Regions from separate parts of the Paenibacillus sp. CR_12 genome, predicted to be linked through region 3. Evidence: riboswitches for the same ligand, from Rfam matches in the RefSeq annotation. Region 3 holds a riboswitch; each other region holds the start of a gene.

Region 1 (5,975 bases), on a different contig from region 3:
TTCATTTCGGCATAAAGAGGATATTGATCCGTAAGCTCAGCCACCAAACGGCCCGCTTTTTCCAGCGTTGCTTCGTCTTTAGGCTGCTTCAAGGTCATGGCAATAATCTTCGCGATTTTCACCATCGCCTGCTCATCCATGCCGCGGGAGGTTACTGCCGGCGTACCGATACGGATACCGCTCGTGACAAACGGGCTCGTCGGATCAAACGGGATGGCGTTCTTGTTGACGGTAATCCCGATGGAATCCAGCACCTTCTCTGCGTCTTTGCCGGTGATGTCCAGATTGCGGGTATCGACCAGCATCAGATGGTTATCGGTTCCGCCGGAAACGATGTTCAGGCCTTCCTCGATCAGGGTGTCAGCCAGCACTTTCGCGTTCTTCACGACGTTCTCTGCATACGTCTTGAAGGACGGATCCAATGCTTCGCCAAGCGCAACGGCCTTGGAAGCAATGACATGCATGAGCGGTCCGCCCTGGGAGCCTGGGAACACCGCTTTGTCGATCGCCTGTGCCCATGCCTTCTTGCACAGGATCATGCCGCCGCGAGGTCCGCGAAGAGTCTTGTGCGTCGTGGTGGTTACGAAATGGGCATGCGGAACCGGATTCGGGTGAAGACCCGCGGCAACAAGACCCGCAATATGAGCCATATCGACCATGAACAATGCGCCTACGTCGTTCGCGATGGCAGCAAGCTTCTCGAAATCAATAATGCGAGGATATGCACTTGCACCCGCCACGATCAGACGAGGACGGTGTTTGAAAGCCGCTTTGCGGACTTCGTCGTAATCGATAAGGAACGTGTCTTCCTGCACGCCGTATGCAACGAAATTGTACAGAAGGCCGGACGCGTTAACCGGGCTTCCGTGAGTCAAATGGCCGCCGTGGGCCAGGTTCATGCCGAGCACGGTATCTCCAGGCTTGAGCGCAGCCAAATACACCGCCATGTTCGCTTGGGCGCCGGAGTGCGGCTGAACGTTGGCATGCTCGGCACCGAACAATTCCTTCGCGCGGTCACGGGCGATATCCTCCACGATATCCACTCGCTCACAGCCGCCGTAATAACGCTTGCCAGGGTAGCCTTCCGCATATTTATTCGTCAGCACCGTCCCCATGGCTTCCATAACCGCTTCGCTGACGATGTTCTCGGAGGCAATCAGCTCAATGTTGCTGCGTTGACGCTTCAGTTCCAAATCCATCGCTTCCAATACAGCCGGGTCATTCTTCCGCAAATGTTCCATCATGTTCATATCCTCCCATAATCAATCGTTATTTTCTCTTGCCAAGTCAAGACTACAAGTTTACCTAATGACTAAAGCGGGCTCTCATTCGAATCAATCGCACAGCGTGGAATCATCCCGCTGCTCAAGCCGGTACACGGCGCGTTCTCCGCCGATCAGCTTCGGCCGGGTGTAAGCCGCCGTTACGCGCGCATCGCCGATATAACGCTCGCTCGGCCTGAACGGAACCGCCACTCTTCGCAAATGCATGCCGATCAGCGTCTCGCCGATATCGACACCCGCATGGGCCTCAATGGATTCCGCAAGGCAGGGCTCCTTCATACTCCGATACGCCGCCGAGGCCATGGAGCCTCCCGCCCCCGGAATCGGTACAGCCGCCACTTCCGTCAGGCGCAGCTCTTCAAGCAGCCCCCGCTCCATGACTAGCGCCCGGTTCAAATGCTCACAGCATTGATAGGCTACAGCGAAGCTGAATTCCGCTTGAACCTCGGCAATGCCCTGAAGAAGCTGCTGCGCCGTTTCAAGAGCGCCGCCCGTGCCGATCCGGCGTCCGACCACTTCACTGGTGCTGGCTCCGATGACCAGCACCTTGCCCGGTCCTAAGGCTGCCGCTTCGGCCAGCTCGCGGACGATCCGCGCCGTCTGTTCGCTCAAGGAAACCTTGGAGATATCCGTCATGTCACAGTCCTCCCGATGAATTTTTTCACAGAAGATGCTTCATTCCATACGCAATAACCGCAGCAGCTTACGCGTCGACCTATCGCGATTCGCTCTTCAGGTAACGCTCCTCGATGGCCTTGATCTTGTTCACGCGGCCGACATGGCGTTCGCCCTGGCTGAAATCCGTTGTCAGCCATGCGCTGACGATCTCGGCAGCAAGCCCGGGGCCGACGACGCGCTCGCCCAGCGCAATCACGTTGCTGTCATTATGCTCACGCGTGGCTTTGGCCGAAAATACATCATGCGTCAGCGCGCAGCGGATGCCCGGCACCTTGTTGGCGGCAATGCTCATGCCGATTCCCGTTCCGCAGATCAGAATGCCCCGATCCGCTTCACCCGAGACCACCTTCTCGCACACCGGAAGCGCGTAATCGGGATAATCCACGGAATCGGAACAGCCGCAGCCAAGATCCTCCACCTCGTGTCCAAGACCCCGAATGACCTCCACGATCTCCTCTTTCAGACGAATGCCGGCATGATCGGTACCCAATGCAATTTTCATCTATGAAAAACCCCCTCGAATGTTCGCTTTTGCGTTTTAGCTTGTTTCATTATAACCCAAACTCCACGCAAAAGACGAAAAAAGAGCAGTCGGCGCACGTATTGTGCTCCAAATGCTCTTTGCCCAGGCGACCGGCCGTATATTCCGATGCTCCATCGTGGTTTCATCCACTTCGTCGCCAGTTACATCGGATTCATGTTTTTCACCTTCATCTTAAAGCAATACCCTGCGAAAGGCAAGCGGCTTTTTTAGCCAGATTGAGCCCGGATCCAGATTCACTCTTCGCTTCCGTGGAACCCAATCCTATTTATGCTGATCCGCTTCCAGCTTGTCCAGCAGGCGGAAGAGCGCCGTCCGAATCTCCGCCGCCGTCGCCTCGTATTCCTCCCGCGAGCCGCCGAAAGGATCGGAGATATCGAAGCTCGGAATGCGCTGGCGCAGCTCGATCAGACGCTCCCGGTCGCGGTCGCTGACATCGCGGCCCAGCGATCTGGCCAGCTCAAGCGTCGCGTACAGGCTGTCCTGCTCCCGCAGATCATCCAGCACCCGCCGGTCATCCTCCACAAACTCCTTCAGCGTGTGCATCTTGTCGGCCGCATGCGGGAACTGCCGAATCGCATACTGCTTATGCGACTGGGTCAGCGTCAGAATCAGGTCTGCCCATTCCACAAGATTCGCGGTCAGCGGCTTAGATACCAAACGATCTTGAATATCCTGGTCCCGCAGTATCGATTCCGCATGACGGGATACCGGCATGCCGTCCACGGCCGAGACGCCGGCGGATTGCGTTTCCAGGGGAATGCCCCGCTGTTTGGCGAGCTTGCGCAGCATCCCTTCCGCCATCGGGCTGCGGCAGGTATTCCCCGTGCAGACAAACAATATATTTTTCACGGTCCCGTACCTCCCGTTGTAGGTTGTTTTGGGATTATTGTAACAAATATTGCATCAAAAGATAAACATCACGCCAAAGATGATCAAAATCAGTCCGCCCAGCATCTCGCCGTACTCCCCCAGCTTGTTGCTCGCCTGACGGCCGAGCAGCAGGCCAAGAATGGACAGCAAACCGCCCACGACACCGAAGGAGATCACGATCAGCAGCACATCATCCACGAACATCCCGAGCGAAACGCCTACCGAGAAGGAGTCGATGCTGACGCTGAGCGAAAACAGCAGCATGCCCAAGAACGCGGTAGGATGAATGCGCTGACCTTCCCCGCCCCGCCAAGAATTATACAGCATATGCCCGCCCAGCAGGAGGAGCAGCCCGCCGGCTGCAAGCCCTGTGACGTGACCCAGCAGCATACCTACATAGCGGCCGGCAAACAAGCCCGCCAGCGGCATTAGCATGTGAAACATTGCGATCATGAAGCTGATGCCCAGCATATGGCCTAAGCGCATGCCGCCTCTCATTCCGACTCCGATGCCAAGCGAAAATGCGTCTAGCCCGAGTGCAACCGCCATCAGCAGAATCGCCGCAAGCTGTCCCGATTGGACAGACGCCTCCAACATCCCCATTCCCCCAAGTCCCATGGTCTTGTACACCATATGCGGACAAGGGGGAAATCATGCTAAAACCGTTCAATCAGCATCGGCATTGACGTGGATGATGTGATGTCCCGCGGCCTTCAGCAGCCGGTTCATGACGGCTGCGCCAAGCCCCTGCTCCGGGCACGCTTCGGCCAGGATGAAAGTCGCGCCTTCTTCATCGAAGCGGCGCAGGCCGGCGTACAGCCGGCGGGCCGCTTCCTCCGGCGCGGCCAGGCTGCCGAGCGAGACGGCAACGTCCGCGCGGTAGCGACCGATGTGCTCGTCGAACGACAGCACGCCGGTCACCTCCCCGCGCCGGGCCGCCGCCTCGAGCTCGGCCGCGATGCGTGCCGACACCGCTTCGGCACGCGGGCCCTGCACCACGCACATCGCACCCTTCGGTGCGTAGTGCGTGTACTTCATGCCCGGCGAGCGCGGCGCCGGGCTCTCCGCCTCCCCGGCGGCGCGCTGCAGCGCCGGGTCCTGGCGCACGCTTGCCGCCACCGCGGCAAGCTGCTCGGCCGTGACGCCGCCCGGGCGGAGCACCGTGACGGCACCGTCTTCGCCGACCTGCACCACCGTCGACTCGACGCCCACCCCGGCCGGGCCGCCGTCGAGCACGCCGTCGATCGCCCCCGCCAGATCCTCCAGCACATGGCTGGCCAGCGTCGGGCTTGGCCGGCCGGAGCGATTCGCGCTCGGTGCGGCAAGCGGACAACCGGCGGCGCTGATCAGAGCCAGCGCCACGGGGTGATCCGGCATCCGCACGGCAACCGTATCGAGCCCGGCCGTCACGCGAGGCGATACGGCGCCCGGTTTCACGGGCAGCACCAGCGACAGCGGTCCGGGCCAGAACGACGCCATCAGCGCCCGCTCCGTCTCGTTCACCTGCTGGACCAAGCCGTCAAGCTGAGCCAGCTCCGAGATATGCACGATCAACGGATTGTCCGATGGCCGACCTTTGGCGGCGAAGATGCGCTCGACCGCCTCCGTATTGCCGGCGTCAGCACCAAGTCCGTACACCGTTTCCGTCGGAAAAGCCACCGTACCGCCCTGTGCAAGCACCTGGCCTGCTTCGTGCAGCGCCTGCTTCGCTTCCTTCTCGGACCCGAGGCTCTCCTTGGAGAGGGAGCTTAAGACGTGCCACACTTTGGTTGGCTTCGATGCAGCATTCCGGGAGCCTTGTTCCCGCTGCAGGTTGCGTTCCTTGTCATTTCCGTTCTGTTCCATACCTATCCCAAGCTTTCTGTATATGAAATATATAAACATCCAAACGCGTTTTGCCTATACTCCAAAAGAAAAAGCGCTTCTCGTTCTTCAGTCCCGTGCCGGTTCCCATGGAAACCGGTCGCGCCAAAGAGAAAGCACTCTTCTAGAGGTTGTTCAAAAAGTCCGCTTTTGATAAGAAAACCCCTCATCGAAGCCACTTCAAGGATGAGCGACCGCGATGCATAGGTAGGTTTTCTTGCGATATAGAATTTCATCAACTCCGTTGATAACTTATAAATCCTATATCTAACACGAAGCGAATCAAGAAGCAGCTCGGCATCGAATCTTGAATTCAGCCGGGCCTTCCGGTGCTCACGTACCCAAAACGTACGCTCCACTCCTCAGTCCCTAGCTTCATCCAACCTTCTCGGTGCTGAAAATCCACCTTTTTGAACACGTACTTCTTCATCCAAGTTTATCATACCCTGTCCGTATTGGAAATCAATACGCGGGATCATCCTAGAATAAGCTCGCCACCCAATTCCAGAGGCCCAGGAACATATCCCACAGGAAGAAGCGGACCTCCGGCTCGCTTTCGCTTGCCTTCTTCGGCGCTTCCTCCGGAGAAGCGTCGCCCGCATCGGCGGACACCGTTTGGATCCCCTTCTCGACAGGCTGAGCTGCCGCATCCCCGCTGCCGCCGTCGATGAAGCAAAGCGGCGGGAACAGGACGCACCACCAGTTTTGTCCTTGGCCTTCGCCTAGCGTAATCCGCA
Region 2 (5,975 bases), 170 kb from region 3:
CCGTGATTATGAATAATATTCTTGGTAATCATGAGACCGAGTCCCGTGCCGGTGTCTTTCGTTGTAAAAAAGGGCTGTCCCAGTGATTGGATCTGATCCTGCGTCATCCCAACTCCTTCATCCTGCACGATAATCTGTACCTCGGGACCGCTGTGCACAATGTCCAAGGTGATGCTTCCCCCGTGATTCATCGCTTCCATCGCGTTTTTCAGCAGATTGATGAACACTTGCTTGAGCTGGTTGACTTCGCCCTGTACATAGATCGGAACCAGTGGATAATGGGGAATGATCTCTATATTCTTGAGAGCGGCTTGCACCTTCATCAGCGTAATGATCTGATCCAGTATGGCCGACACGTCGATGGGTCCGCTCACGTGGGCGCCCTGCGGTTTGGAGAGCACCAAGAGTTCATTGACGATGAGCTCGATGCGTTTGAGCTCCGATTCGATGATTTCAAAATAAAGCTCGTTGCTGCGTTCCGCGGATCGCAATAACTTCACGAATCCATTAATCGATGTCAATGGATTTCGAATTTCATGAGCGATGCCGGCGGCCAATTGGCCGGCGGTCGTCAGCTTCTCGGATTGCATCACGCGGTCCTCTTCCATTCGCTGCTCCGTGATGTCCTTGAAGATGCCGACGGCCGCTTTCTCGCCTTCATATTGTATGATTAACGTGAATCCCGTGACCATCTTCTCCTGCCCGTCCAGACAGCGTATCAGATAATCGACGCTTCCGATTTCTCCGCTCTCGGCATACGTTGCCCTGCGTTTCATCAATGCTTGATGATACGATGCGTCGACGATCACGTCGGTTGAAATGCCCAGCACGTCATGTGAGTGCGTCGCATTGACGAGTCGGAGCGCGGCAGAATTAACATAGTGCACAATGCCTTTTTTAGTTATGAGTACGGAGAGAGGGAGCTCTTCCAGCAGCTGCAGAAACGAATTTTCCTTCTCGTTCAGCTTCTGTTCCTTCTGCTCCAGCTGTTTCATGAGCTGCCTCAGCAGCGATCGATCCTCGAATTGTACCAAGTATCCCTTGGGCCCCCGCTCCGGATCGTGATCAACGCTGCAGCGTGCACTAAGGTATAACTCGCGATCAGACGGATGACGGTAAGCATGTTCAACCGGGGGGACGGATGGCTGATGACCCTGGGCAGCCCTAGCGTTCTGAATCACTCGATTCAATAACTCGCGCAGGCTGTTTTCTTCTTGCGGCGCCCCGGCAGTTAACTCCTGCGGCGAGTAACCCAACAGATCACATAGTGCCGAATTGACCTTAAGAATCGTTCCATCTAGCGATACCAAAGCCATACCGATTACAGATTGTTCGAAGGCAAAATCATGATTAGGGGTGGAATAGGGCAGCACTGCAAGTCTCCTTTCAAATTTCTGGGAGGAATTGAATGTACCCATATTATAAGTGGGGCGATTTCATTCATCAATCCTTTAAAGCGATAGATTTAAGCAGGATTTCTTTTTTTGCGTAAAATGTCAGTATCATCCATCCCATCATCTGCTGATTGAAAGCATGTGCGCCCTATCGCATCCGAATCATCCATTCAAGAAAGGCAAGGCAGCGTATGCGCCCCGCCACTCTTGAGGAGAAATCTATTACGTCCACGATTTAAAGTTTCTCAGTTTTTGAGTGCTTGATCCAAGGATAGCTTGAGCTCATCCGTAATGGTGCCCATCGGCAGGCGCAGGGTGTCGGATGAGATAAGGCCTTGCTTGGCAAGCAGCCATTTTAGCGGAGCGGGATTGGATTCTGCGAACAACTGATGAATAACGGGAAGCAGCACTTCAAACTCCTTTTCGGAACGAGAATAATCCCCTTGGGCAGCTAATTGATACACACGAATAAAAGCCTCGGTATTCACATTGGCCGACGCCAAAATGCCCCCGGATGCACCATGACGCAGCATCTCATGAAAGCGGACATCGTCCCCGCATAGAACAGGCTTCGTATCGTATGGAGACAAGCTTCTCATAAGCTCCGTACTCGCAGTGCTGTCCTTCATTCCGATGACACCGGGGATCTCCATGATTCTTCGAATGGCATCAACCGGTAAGGAAATTCCAGTGCGCGAAGGAACTTCGTACAAAATAACCGGTATCCCCACCTCTGCGACTTTGCAGAAATGTTGTATAATGCCCTCAATCGAAGGGCGGCTGTAATACGGCGTGACCACCAATACCGCGTCTGCCCCGATATGTCCTGCCCATTCCGTCCGCTTCATGCTGGAGAACGTATCGTTGGTACCCGTACCAATAATGACCGGCAATTGCCGTCCGTCCAGACCTTTTCGCGTTTCCTCCACCACCTGAACGACCTCTTCCCAAGTTACCGTCGGCGCCTCTCCGGTCGTACCGTTGATGATCAATCCTTGAATGTCATGGGATAACAAATTCTCCAAATAACGATGATAAGACGGAACATCCAATGCGTATTCATGTGAAAAGGGAGTGACCACCGGAACATAAATACCTCTCAAATCTTGCGGACTCAACATGATCTTTCCTCCATTTCATGAATTGTGGCTTTACTTTACCATGGGAATCGGAATCGGTGTTATCTATAATAATAGATAGTTATTATCAATATTATTGATGAGGAGAAAGCGATGGAACTGATCTATCTGCAAACCTTCAGGGAGGTTGCTGTTCGAAAGAGCTTTACTAAAGCTGCTGACGAATTGGGTTATGCACAATCCAGCGTTACCACCCAGATTCAGAAGCTGGAGAAGGAATACGGCGTCAAGCTGTTTGAACGGTATGGCAGAGGCCTGCGCCTGACGAAGTCAGGGGAGGAGCTGTTCAAGTATGCTGTCCAAATGCTGGATCTGTTCCAGCAGTCTAAGGAAAAGCTGACGAAACAAGGCGGGGGCATCTTATCGATTGGAACGATCGATTCGCTTGCCGCATATTTTCTTCCATCCGTCCTTCATCGGCTAAGACAGGAGCATGAAGATCTTGCCATCCGCTTGCAAACGGATCGTGAAGATAGCATCGTCAGTAAGGTAAGAGAGGGCGAGTACGATCTCGGGCTTATTCTGGAGAACAAACCGGAAGACACTTCATTGAATTGGATCTCGATCCGGGAAGAGCCCCTCCATTTGATTGCCCATCCGGATCATCCGCTTCGCTGGTTGCCCGTCATCGAGCTGGAGCATCTGGCTGATTACGAATGGATTATGACCGAGGATACTTGCAATTACCGAATCATGTTGGAAAAAGTGCTGCGCGCCAGCGGAGCTCCCGTCCGTATTGGTTTGGAATTGGGCAACCCCGAGGCAATAAAAAGATATATCATGTCCGGCACCGGCATCTCCCTATTGCCGAGAATGGTAGCAGAGGAGGAAATCAAGAGGGGAGAGCTGGCGGTTCTTCCCTTTCAACACCCTGACATTCGACTGGACATCCAGATTGTCGTTCATCCTAAGAAGTGGCTGTCACACTCGCTTCAGGATATGATCGAAATGTTGAAGTCTAAATCCTAAGGACGCAGGCTGATATTGCATTTAACGAAAAGATTCAGTATCATTTATGTAACAATGTATAGGTTTATGTGTGACTGGCGTAGCATGGGGGAACCATGAGGGAGCACATGAATGACAACGGCCGTACGCCTGGGCAGAGGTAAGGGAGTTTATTTCCCTTACCTCTTTATTATTTTCTTGGGCTTCTATCGTCTCTGAAACTATGAAAAGGGGATAAAACAACGATGTTCAAAACGAAAAAAATATTGCTGCTGGGATCCGGAGAACTAGGGAAAGAAGTCGTAATTGAAGCACAACGATTGGGTGTCCAAACCGTTGCCGTCGATCGTTATGCCGATGCTCCTGCCATGCACGTTGCCGATCACAGCCATGTGATCGATATGCTGGACGGAGAGAAGCTGCGCGCTATTATTGAGTTGGAAAAGCCGGACCTGATCGTTCCGGAGATTGAAGCGCTGGCTACTGCGGAGCTGGTGAAGCTGGAGGATGAGGGGTTTCGGGTGATTCCTACCGCCAGAGCCGCAAAGCTTACGATGGACCGTGAGGGGATCCGCCGGTTGGCATCAGAGGAGTTGGGACTGCCGACTGCGGACTATCGATTTGCCGATACCTATGAGGAATTCAAGCAGTCTGTCCTGGACATGGGTTTTCCGTGCGTGATCAAACCGTTGATGAGCTCCTCCGGCAAAGGTCAAAGCGTGTGCCGTTCGGAAGGGGATATCGAGTCCTGCTGGAACATCGCCATGGAAGGCGGCCGCGTTCAGAACGGAAGGGTGATCATTGAGGAATTCATTTCATTCCAGTCGGAAATCACGCTTCTGACCGTCCGCTCCGTCAATGGAACAAGCTTCTGTGCGCCGATCGGGCATATTCAGGAAAGCGGAGATTATATCGAATCGTGGCAGCCGCACGACATGTCTGAAGCGCAAATCGAGGAAGCTAAATATATTGCGCGGAAGATTACCGACGAGCTTGGCGGATACGGCTTGTTCGGCGTTGAATTATTTTTGGCCGAGGATAAGGTGTACTTCAGCGAGGTATCCCCGCGTCCGCATGATACTGGGCTGGTTACGCTGGTCACGCAAAATCTATCCGAATTTGCGCTTCATGTCCGTGCCATTCTCGGGTTTCCGATACCAGAGATCGAATTGATCACGCCGGGAGCCAGCCGCCCCCTGAAAGCCGGCCGAGAGCTGGAAGACTATACGATTACAGGCGCCGATCAAGCGCTGGCCGTTCCGAATACGCAGCTTCGCATGTTCGGCAAACCGGTAACCAAGGTCGGAAGACGAGTAGCAGTCGCGCTGTCAACCGCCGGCGATGTCGAAGAAGCGCGGTCACGTGCGAAGCTGGCCTTGGATAAGCTTGCCGTCGAAGAGGCATAAACATCGGAATTCCATAGGGATATCACATGTCATCATGTTGAAAAGGCCAACCGAAATGACCGGTTGGCCTTTTCAGTTATAGAGAAATCAGGGATCCAAATCGGGTACAGACTCTTCGAATGACGAGTACTTGCTTTTAGTTTTGATTTCGGGAATAAATAGGAGAAATTTATGTTCTTTCATGATAAGATACACAAGAATACAAACGACCCTCACCCATTATAATGTTTCCATTCGATGCGATAAGCGCTGTTTGAAGCATAATATTTCAAATAAATCTTTAGAGGAACGTTTATTGACGGCATAGGAGAATCTACATGAGAGACATGACGCAAGGAAGTCCGATCAAGCTGATTATCATGTTTACCATCCCGCTTTTGATCGGTAATATTTTTCAACAATTTTACAACATGGCAGACACCCTAATCGTGGGACGTACCATAGGCGTAAACGCACTTGCAGCCGTTGGCTCGACAGGCAGCATTTTGTTTTTTGTCATCGGCTTTGCCCAAGGCTTGACGGCTGGCTTGTCTATCATAACGGCACAGCGTTTTGGAGCTAAGGATATCGCAGGCGTCCGCAAAAGCGTGGGAACGAGTGTATGGATCAGTCTGGTGTTCACGGTATTCCTCACCATCGTGAGCGTTATATTTACGAGACCCGTCCTCGTCATGATGAACACCCCTGCCGAAATTTTGGATGATGCGTATTCGTATCTGATCGTCATTAACTGGGGCGTCGGCGCGGCCGTTCTGTTTAATTTGCTGGCTAACCTGCTCCGCGCTCTCGGCGACAGCCGGACGCCGCTTCTCTTCCTGGTCGTTGCAAGCATACTGAACATCGTGCTCGACCTCTTATTCATTCTCGTATTTAAGATGGGAGTAGCCGGAGCCGGACTTGCCACGGTTGTATCGCAGCTGTTCTCCTGCCTGCTCTGTCTGATCTACATTCATAAGAAGGTCCCGCTCCTTCAATTCAAGAATGCCGACTGGTCCATCGATTGGAAATTTATTCGCCAGCATATGTGGGTAGGTTTTCCGATGGGCTTCCAAGCCTCCATCATCGCCATCGGAGCCATTATTCTGCAG
Region 3 (5,975 bases):
CGGCTGCTCGATCGGCTGAATCCGTTCCGCTTGAATCTGCAGCGTTTCCTTACCGTCCGAGGTGGTGACCTGGATCGTGCCATCGATCTGAACCCACGCGTCATTCGCGAATGACGAAGCATTCGCGGCGCGCACCATGACCCCGAACGGGACGGCGTCTGCTGTGCAGCACATCACGAGGAAGCGGCTGACGGCGAAGGCGTCTTCGTTCATATGTCCATCGCGGAAAACAAATCCTTGGACGGTGATGGCCTTTCCTTGAAAATGCTGTTTGTACATATCCATGGCCCCAACGGTCTCCGAGAAAATGTCCGGCTCCACTCGGATGACGGGTAAGGTATATAAGCGCTTGGCCAGCTCCGCGAATTCCACGCTGTAGATGTCTTTGGGAACAAAACGCTCGTTCAGTGCGATGTCCTCCGCTGCCGCCAGGTCATCATTCGTTCCATGCTTCTCCATGCCCGAAACGGCGGGAGCATTCCGCTCCTCGGTTTTACGGCGAACATCGGGGTTCGGATAGGTGTAGATCATGCCTTTTTTGGCCGCCATATCGCTGCCGAGGGCTTGGTCCGGCAGGAGCAGGCCGAACAGCAGCGGCACCGTGAATAACCCGTAAACCGATATGTTTTTGATCAGTCCGCTGGGCAGGGGGTGCTCGCAATCGCACACCTCGCCGGAAGCTCCCGCAATGGCGTGCCACAGCATGCCGAAAGCTATGAACAACAGCGGCACCGGACAGAGCAGAAGCAGGGTCTGCATATGGGGAGCCAAGTAATAGTCCAGCGAATTTGATGCGTTCAGATGCATGATATAGGCGGCCAGAGCTGCGATAAGCAGCGATCGCAGTATATAGTGGCTTCGCAGGCTCAGACGGGGCTTCACGTCCCGAACACCTCCAATCTCAAGTGGATATCCGAAGGCATAACAGCCTGAAGGTGCCGTTATTCCAACCGTTTTCGTGTATTGCCACTCCAGTTTGTTTACTACACCTAACCGCCGAATAGCGCGTTGACGGCTACAGAGCCGATAAAGACAAGCGTAATCACCAGCAGGCTTAAGCCGATCACGAATTTGGTCTTGAAGGTAGCCGACAGCATGAGCAGGCTTTTGAAATCCAGCATCGGGCCGAGAACCAGGAAGGAAACCAGCGGGCCGACGGTAAAGGTGTGCGTGAATGCCGATGCCACGAAGGCGTCCGAAGTTGAGCAAAGGGAGAGGATGAAGGCAAAGCCCATCATGAACAGATAGGAGGCGGCAGGACCGTTCCCCAGAGCCAGCAGCTCCTCCCTCGGAATGAAGGATTGGATGCAGGCCGTCAGGAAAGCGCCCAGGACTAAATATTTGCACATCTCGATCAGCTCGTCTCCGGCGTGGACAAACATGCTTCTCCAGGTTTTGGGATGCTCATGCAACAAACGTTCCCCCTTGCTGGAGCCCTGTTCGGCGAACTCTTGAAAGGAACGCTTCAGGGGGCTGCTTCTTGAAAAAACATAAACGAGCAAACCCGTCGTCACCGCGACTGCAAAAGCCAGTCCCATTCGTCCGATCGTCACTTCGGGATGTGAACGGAAGGCCATGATCGTTGATGCGAATACAATGGGATTCAGAATAGGACCGCTGAGGATAAAGGTGACGGCGATATAGGCGGGCATCCCCTTCAGCATCAACCTGCGAACGACCGGGATCATCCCGCATTCGCAGATGGGAAACAGGATGCCGAGCATGGAAGCGAACAGGACGCCAACCATCGGATTCTTCGGCGTGAGACGCCGCACCCATTGCTCTTGTACGAACAGCTGCAGAAGGGACGACAGCAGCACTCCAAGCAAAATGAAAGGAAGTGCCTCAAGGAAGATGCCCGTGAAGACGGTTTTAACCTGCTGCAGGTCTTGGCTGGGTATGGGGTTTAAGTCCCTCTGCAGCCATATCGTCAAGACCGGAATCACGAACGCAAGCGGCAGTATAAAGGGCAGCATTTTGAAGATCGCCGGATATCTCATCAAGGCCTCCTGGAGCGAATTGTTCTTAAGACATTCTATGCTTGTACCATCGGCAACATACGTGATTTCAGGCAATAAATCAAAAACTTTACGATTAAAGGGCGGCCGCATAGCCGGTGGCGCGAAGTCCAAAGTCGTGATATATTAAAAAAAGTTATCCCTGTGTTACTGGCGTAGCTTGGGTTACCAAGAGGGAGCACATGGGATCATATGCCGTACGCCTGGGCAAGAGGTAAGGAGACGTTCGAGTCGCCTTGCCTCTTTATGTTTTTTAATACAATGGCGAAGGAGCGGATTAGCATGAGTAAGGAACCCGTAATTTTGGATGGAAAAAAAGTATCCGATGATATCAAGGCAAAGCTGGCGGTGAAGGTACAGGAATTGAAACAGCAAGGGGTAACCCCTTGTCTGGCAACGATTCTGGTTGGCGATGATCCTGCTTCGGCGACCTATGTGCGGATGAAGGGAAATGCGTGCGAGCGGCTTGGCATCATATCCAAAAAAGTAGTGCTGGAGACATCGACAACGACGGAGGAGCTGATCGCTGCGATTCAAGCACTGAACGAGGATCCGAACGTCCACGGTATTCTGCTTCAGCACCCGGTACCGCACCATATCGATGAGCGGGCGGCTTTTGATGCCATCGACATTAAAAAAGACGTGGATGGAGTAACCACGCTCGGGTTCTCGCAAAATGCGTTTGGTTTCGCCGATTACCCGTCATGTACGCCGGCGGCGATTATCGCGATTATGGACTATTACAGCCTGCCGATCGAAGGGAAGCATGCGGTGGTGGTCGGACGCAGTCCGATTCTGGGCAAGCCGGTATCGATGATGCTGCTCAATCGCAACGCCACGGTTACGATCTGCCATTCGAGAACGAAGAACCTTGGGGAGATTGTGTCCCAAGCGGATATTGTGGTTGCGGCCGTAGGCAAGCCTAATTTCATTCAAGGGGACTGGATCAAGCCGGGTGCCGTCGTGTTGGACGCCGGTTACAATAAAGGGAATATCGGGGACTGCGATTACGAAGCCTGTGCCAAGGCGGCTTCCGCAATCACGCCGGTACCGGCGGGCGTCGGCCCCGTGACGATAGCGACATTGCTGAAGCATACCGTCGAATCGGCCGAGCGAACCGTCCAAGCTTAAGGGAATGCACTTGACTACTTGCATGTGAAGCAAGGCTGCACCCATGAATCATCCCCTTCGAATCTTTCATTTTATGCCAGAGCCTGCAAATATGGACCATGCAATGCTAGGCTTGGAGCCCGCATTTCACGGACCCCTGGACGTCATGGTATAGTTAGGAATAAGAGAAATACGAAGGGGAGAGATTCATGTTTATACGAATCATGGCCTGTTGTGCGGGACAACAGGGAGCTCCAGAGAAAGATCCGTTCGATGCAGCGCTGCTAACGGCTCCGGAGATCTTGGCATGAAGAACACGATCGCCGATATTGCCCACAAAGCCGGAGTTGCCAAAAGCACGGTCTCCCGTTTCTTGAACGGAGGATCCGTCAGTCATGCGACACGCCGCAAGATTGAGCAGGTTATTCAGGAAACCGGCTATATCCCGAATTCTTTTGCGCAAAGCCTGAAAGCGAAAAAAACGAGCATGATCGGCACCATTATGCCGCGTCTGGACTCCTTCTCCGCATCGCAGACTGTCGCCGGCATGGACGAAGAATTAAGAAAACACGGATATCAGCTACTGATCATCAACGCAAGCCAGGATTTATCCAGGGAGATCGAAGCGCTGTATGATCTCGCCAGACAAAAAATATCAGGCATTATTCTGTTCGCCACGCAGGTGACGGAAACCCATCTTGCCGCGATTCAAGAGATCGGCATTCCGGTCATTCTGCTCGGACAACAGCATGAACATGTCCACAGCATGATCTATAACGATTATGCCGCAGGTTATGACATGGGCCGGTACGTGCTGTCGATGGGACATCGTCAAATTGCCTATATCGGGGTGACGGAAAAGGACGTAGCCGTCGGAGTCAAGCGGAAGGAAGGGTTCCTCAAAGCGGTAAGCGAGTATGAAGAGGCGGAAGCGGTTCTCTATGAGAGTGGATTCAAGATGTCGGATGGTGTGAAGACGGCATGCTCCATGTTTGAGCTTCACCGAACGCTGCCAACGGCCGTGGTCTGCGCCACGGACAACATTGCGCTAGGCGTGATGAAAGCGGCGCACATGAAAGGCATCTCTATTCCCGACCAACTTTCCGTGACCGGATTTGGCGGATACGACGTAACCGAGGTGATTCATCCCGGGTTAACAACGGTGAAATATGGATATTTCCAAGCGGGCCACCTCGCGGCACAGCATATTATGAAGCTGGTCAACGACGAGCCGGTGGATTTCCTGACGGTCATGAATTGCGAGATGATTCATCGGGAAAGCGTTGACAATCTGAATTAGGTATTTTATACTTCAAATAACGGAACCGGTTCCAATCCGAGTGTTTGCTTGGTATTGGAACTGAGTTCATTATTTTTACCTTTGATTGGAACCGGTTCCACCACAGTAGCGTGCACGTGTTAGCATGTTCAGTTTGATTTTTCAGCAAGCCCATTTATAAGGAGAAGAGATATGGACAGAGAACTGAAATACCGACGCCTGGATCAGGCTTCTCCCGAAGAGCTTTCCTCCATTAGGAAGAAAGTGCGATTAAGCGAATGGAGGCAAAAATTTCACGTGCAGCCCATCATGGGCCTGATGAATGATCCCAATGGATTTTCTTATTACAACGGAGAGTATCACTTGTTTTACCAATGGTTTCCTCTGGGTACGTTTCACGGCTTGAAATACTGGTACCATACTTCCTCGAAAGATCTGGTGTTTTGGCAGAACCAAGGCATCGCTATTGAACCCGGTCACCCGCATGATGCTTATGGCGCTTATTCGGGCAGCGGTATCGTGAAAGATGGCAAACTATGCCTCATGTATACCGGGAATGCCCGGGATGAGGAATGGAACAGGCAATCTTATCAATGCATGGCTGTGATGGACCGCGACGGATCCATCACGAAGCTCGATAAGCCGCTGATCGACCATGTGCCGGACGGATATACCGAACACTTCAGGGATCCGAAAGTATGGCAAGACAAAGACAAGTACCGGTTCGTCATCGGTGCCCAAAGGGTTAACCAGACAGGTGCGGCTGTCGTTTATGAATCCTCGGATTTGTTGGTTTGGGAATTCAAGGGGGAGATACAAACCCGGCTTCAGCATTTCGGCTATATGTGGGAATGCCCCGACTATTTTGAACTGGATGGCCAGGGCGTGCTTCTGTTTTCCCCGCAAGGGCTGCTTCCGGAGGACGACCATTTTCGAAACATTTACCAATCCGGCTATATTTCAGGCAAGCCGCTCAATAGGAATACGCTGGAGTTTGATCACGGTCCCTTTTGCGAGCTGGACAGAGGTTTTGATTTCTACGCGCCGCAGACCATGCTGGATGAGAAAGACCGGCGCATCATGGTGGGCTGGATGGGTTTGCCGGATATCGGGTATCCCACCGATTCGCATGGCTGGGCCCATTGTTTGACGCTTCCGCGTATGCTTACGTTCCGTGAAGGCAGGCTGATTCAACAGCCGGTTCCCGAGCTTCAAGCGCTCCGCGATCATGCCGCTCAGGCAGTGGATACGCTTCACAGCGAAGTGAAGAGTTACGAGGGGGTTCAAGGAACCGCATTTGAAATGATATGCGAGTTCCAAGCCATCGAGGCGGACGTCGTTGGCATTGAATTTCGGGCTGGCGAAGGGGAACGAACCGTTATTCGATATGAATCCGGCCAACGGAAGGTTACGCTGGATCGCTCTTCTTCGGGTGCAACGATTGTCAGTGATTACGGAGCGGAACGATCCTGTATGCTGCCAACCGAAAGAAATTCGATCAAATTTCATCTGTTCGTGGACATTTCTTCGGTCGAGCTGTTCATCAACGATGGCGAAGAGGTGTTTAC

The links. A riboswitch is a leader RNA that binds a small molecule or an ion and turns the genes downstream of it on or off. The one in region 3 is predicted to bind ZMP and ZTP.
Region 1: it holds a riboswitch for ZMP and ZTP, as region 3 does, so the genes downstream of both, rpiB (ribose 5-phosphate isomerase B) here and RB297_RS07930 (bifunctional 5,10-methylenetetrahydrofolate dehydrogenase/5,10-methenyltetrahydrofolate cyclohydrolase) in region 3, are expected to answer to the same signal.
Region 2: it holds a riboswitch for ZMP and ZTP, as region 3 does, so the genes downstream of both, purT (phosphoribosylglycinamide formyltransferase 2) here and RB297_RS07930 (bifunctional 5,10-methylenetetrahydrofolate dehydrogenase/5,10-methenyltetrahydrofolate cyclohydrolase) in region 3, are expected to answer to the same signal.

What each region holds. Positions count from the first base shown of each region.
Region 1 covers NZ_JAVFHO010000006.1:158,642-164,616, forward strand. The annotation lists gene RB297_RS22375 (serine hydroxymethyltransferase) at 1-1,244, opposite strand, end outside; gene RB297_RS22380 (TIGR01440 family protein) at 1,335-1,919, opposite strand; gene rpiB (ribose 5-phosphate isomerase B) at 1,999-2,463, opposite strand; ZMP/ZTP riboswitch at 2,578-2,659, opposite strand; gene RB297_RS22390 (low molecular weight protein arginine phosphatase) at 2,767-3,354, opposite strand; gene RB297_RS22395 (manganese efflux pump MntP) at 3,409-3,972, opposite strand; gene RB297_RS22400 (L-threonylcarbamoyladenylate synthase) at 4,042-5,220, opposite strand; gene spoIIR (stage II sporulation protein R) at 5,719-5,975, opposite strand, start outside.
Region 2 covers NZ_JAVFHO010000002.1:771,342-777,316, reverse strand. The annotation lists gene RB297_RS07110 (ATP-binding protein) at 1-1,373, opposite strand, end outside; gene dapA (4-hydroxy-tetrahydrodipicolinate synthase) at 1,640-2,515, opposite strand; gene RB297_RS07100 (LysR family transcriptional regulator) at 2,627-3,502, shown strand; ZMP/ZTP riboswitch at 3,563-3,644, shown strand; gene purT (phosphoribosylglycinamide formyltransferase 2) at 3,727-4,887, shown strand; gene RB297_RS07090 (MATE family efflux transporter) at 5,205-5,975, shown strand, end outside.
Region 3 covers NZ_JAVFHO010000002.1:941,003-946,977, reverse strand. The annotation lists gene RB297_RS07940 (TIGR03943 family putative permease subunit) at 1-882, opposite strand, end outside; gene RB297_RS07935 (permease) at 990-2,000, opposite strand; ZMP/ZTP riboswitch at 2,155-2,234, shown strand; gene RB297_RS07930 (bifunctional 5,10-methylenetetrahydrofolate dehydrogenase/5,10-methenyltetrahydrofolate cyclohydrolase) at 2,301-3,149, shown strand; gene RB297_RS07925 (LacI family DNA-binding transcriptional regulator) at 3,436-4,428, shown strand; gene RB297_RS07920 (glycoside hydrolase family 32 protein) at 4,600-5,975, shown strand, end outside.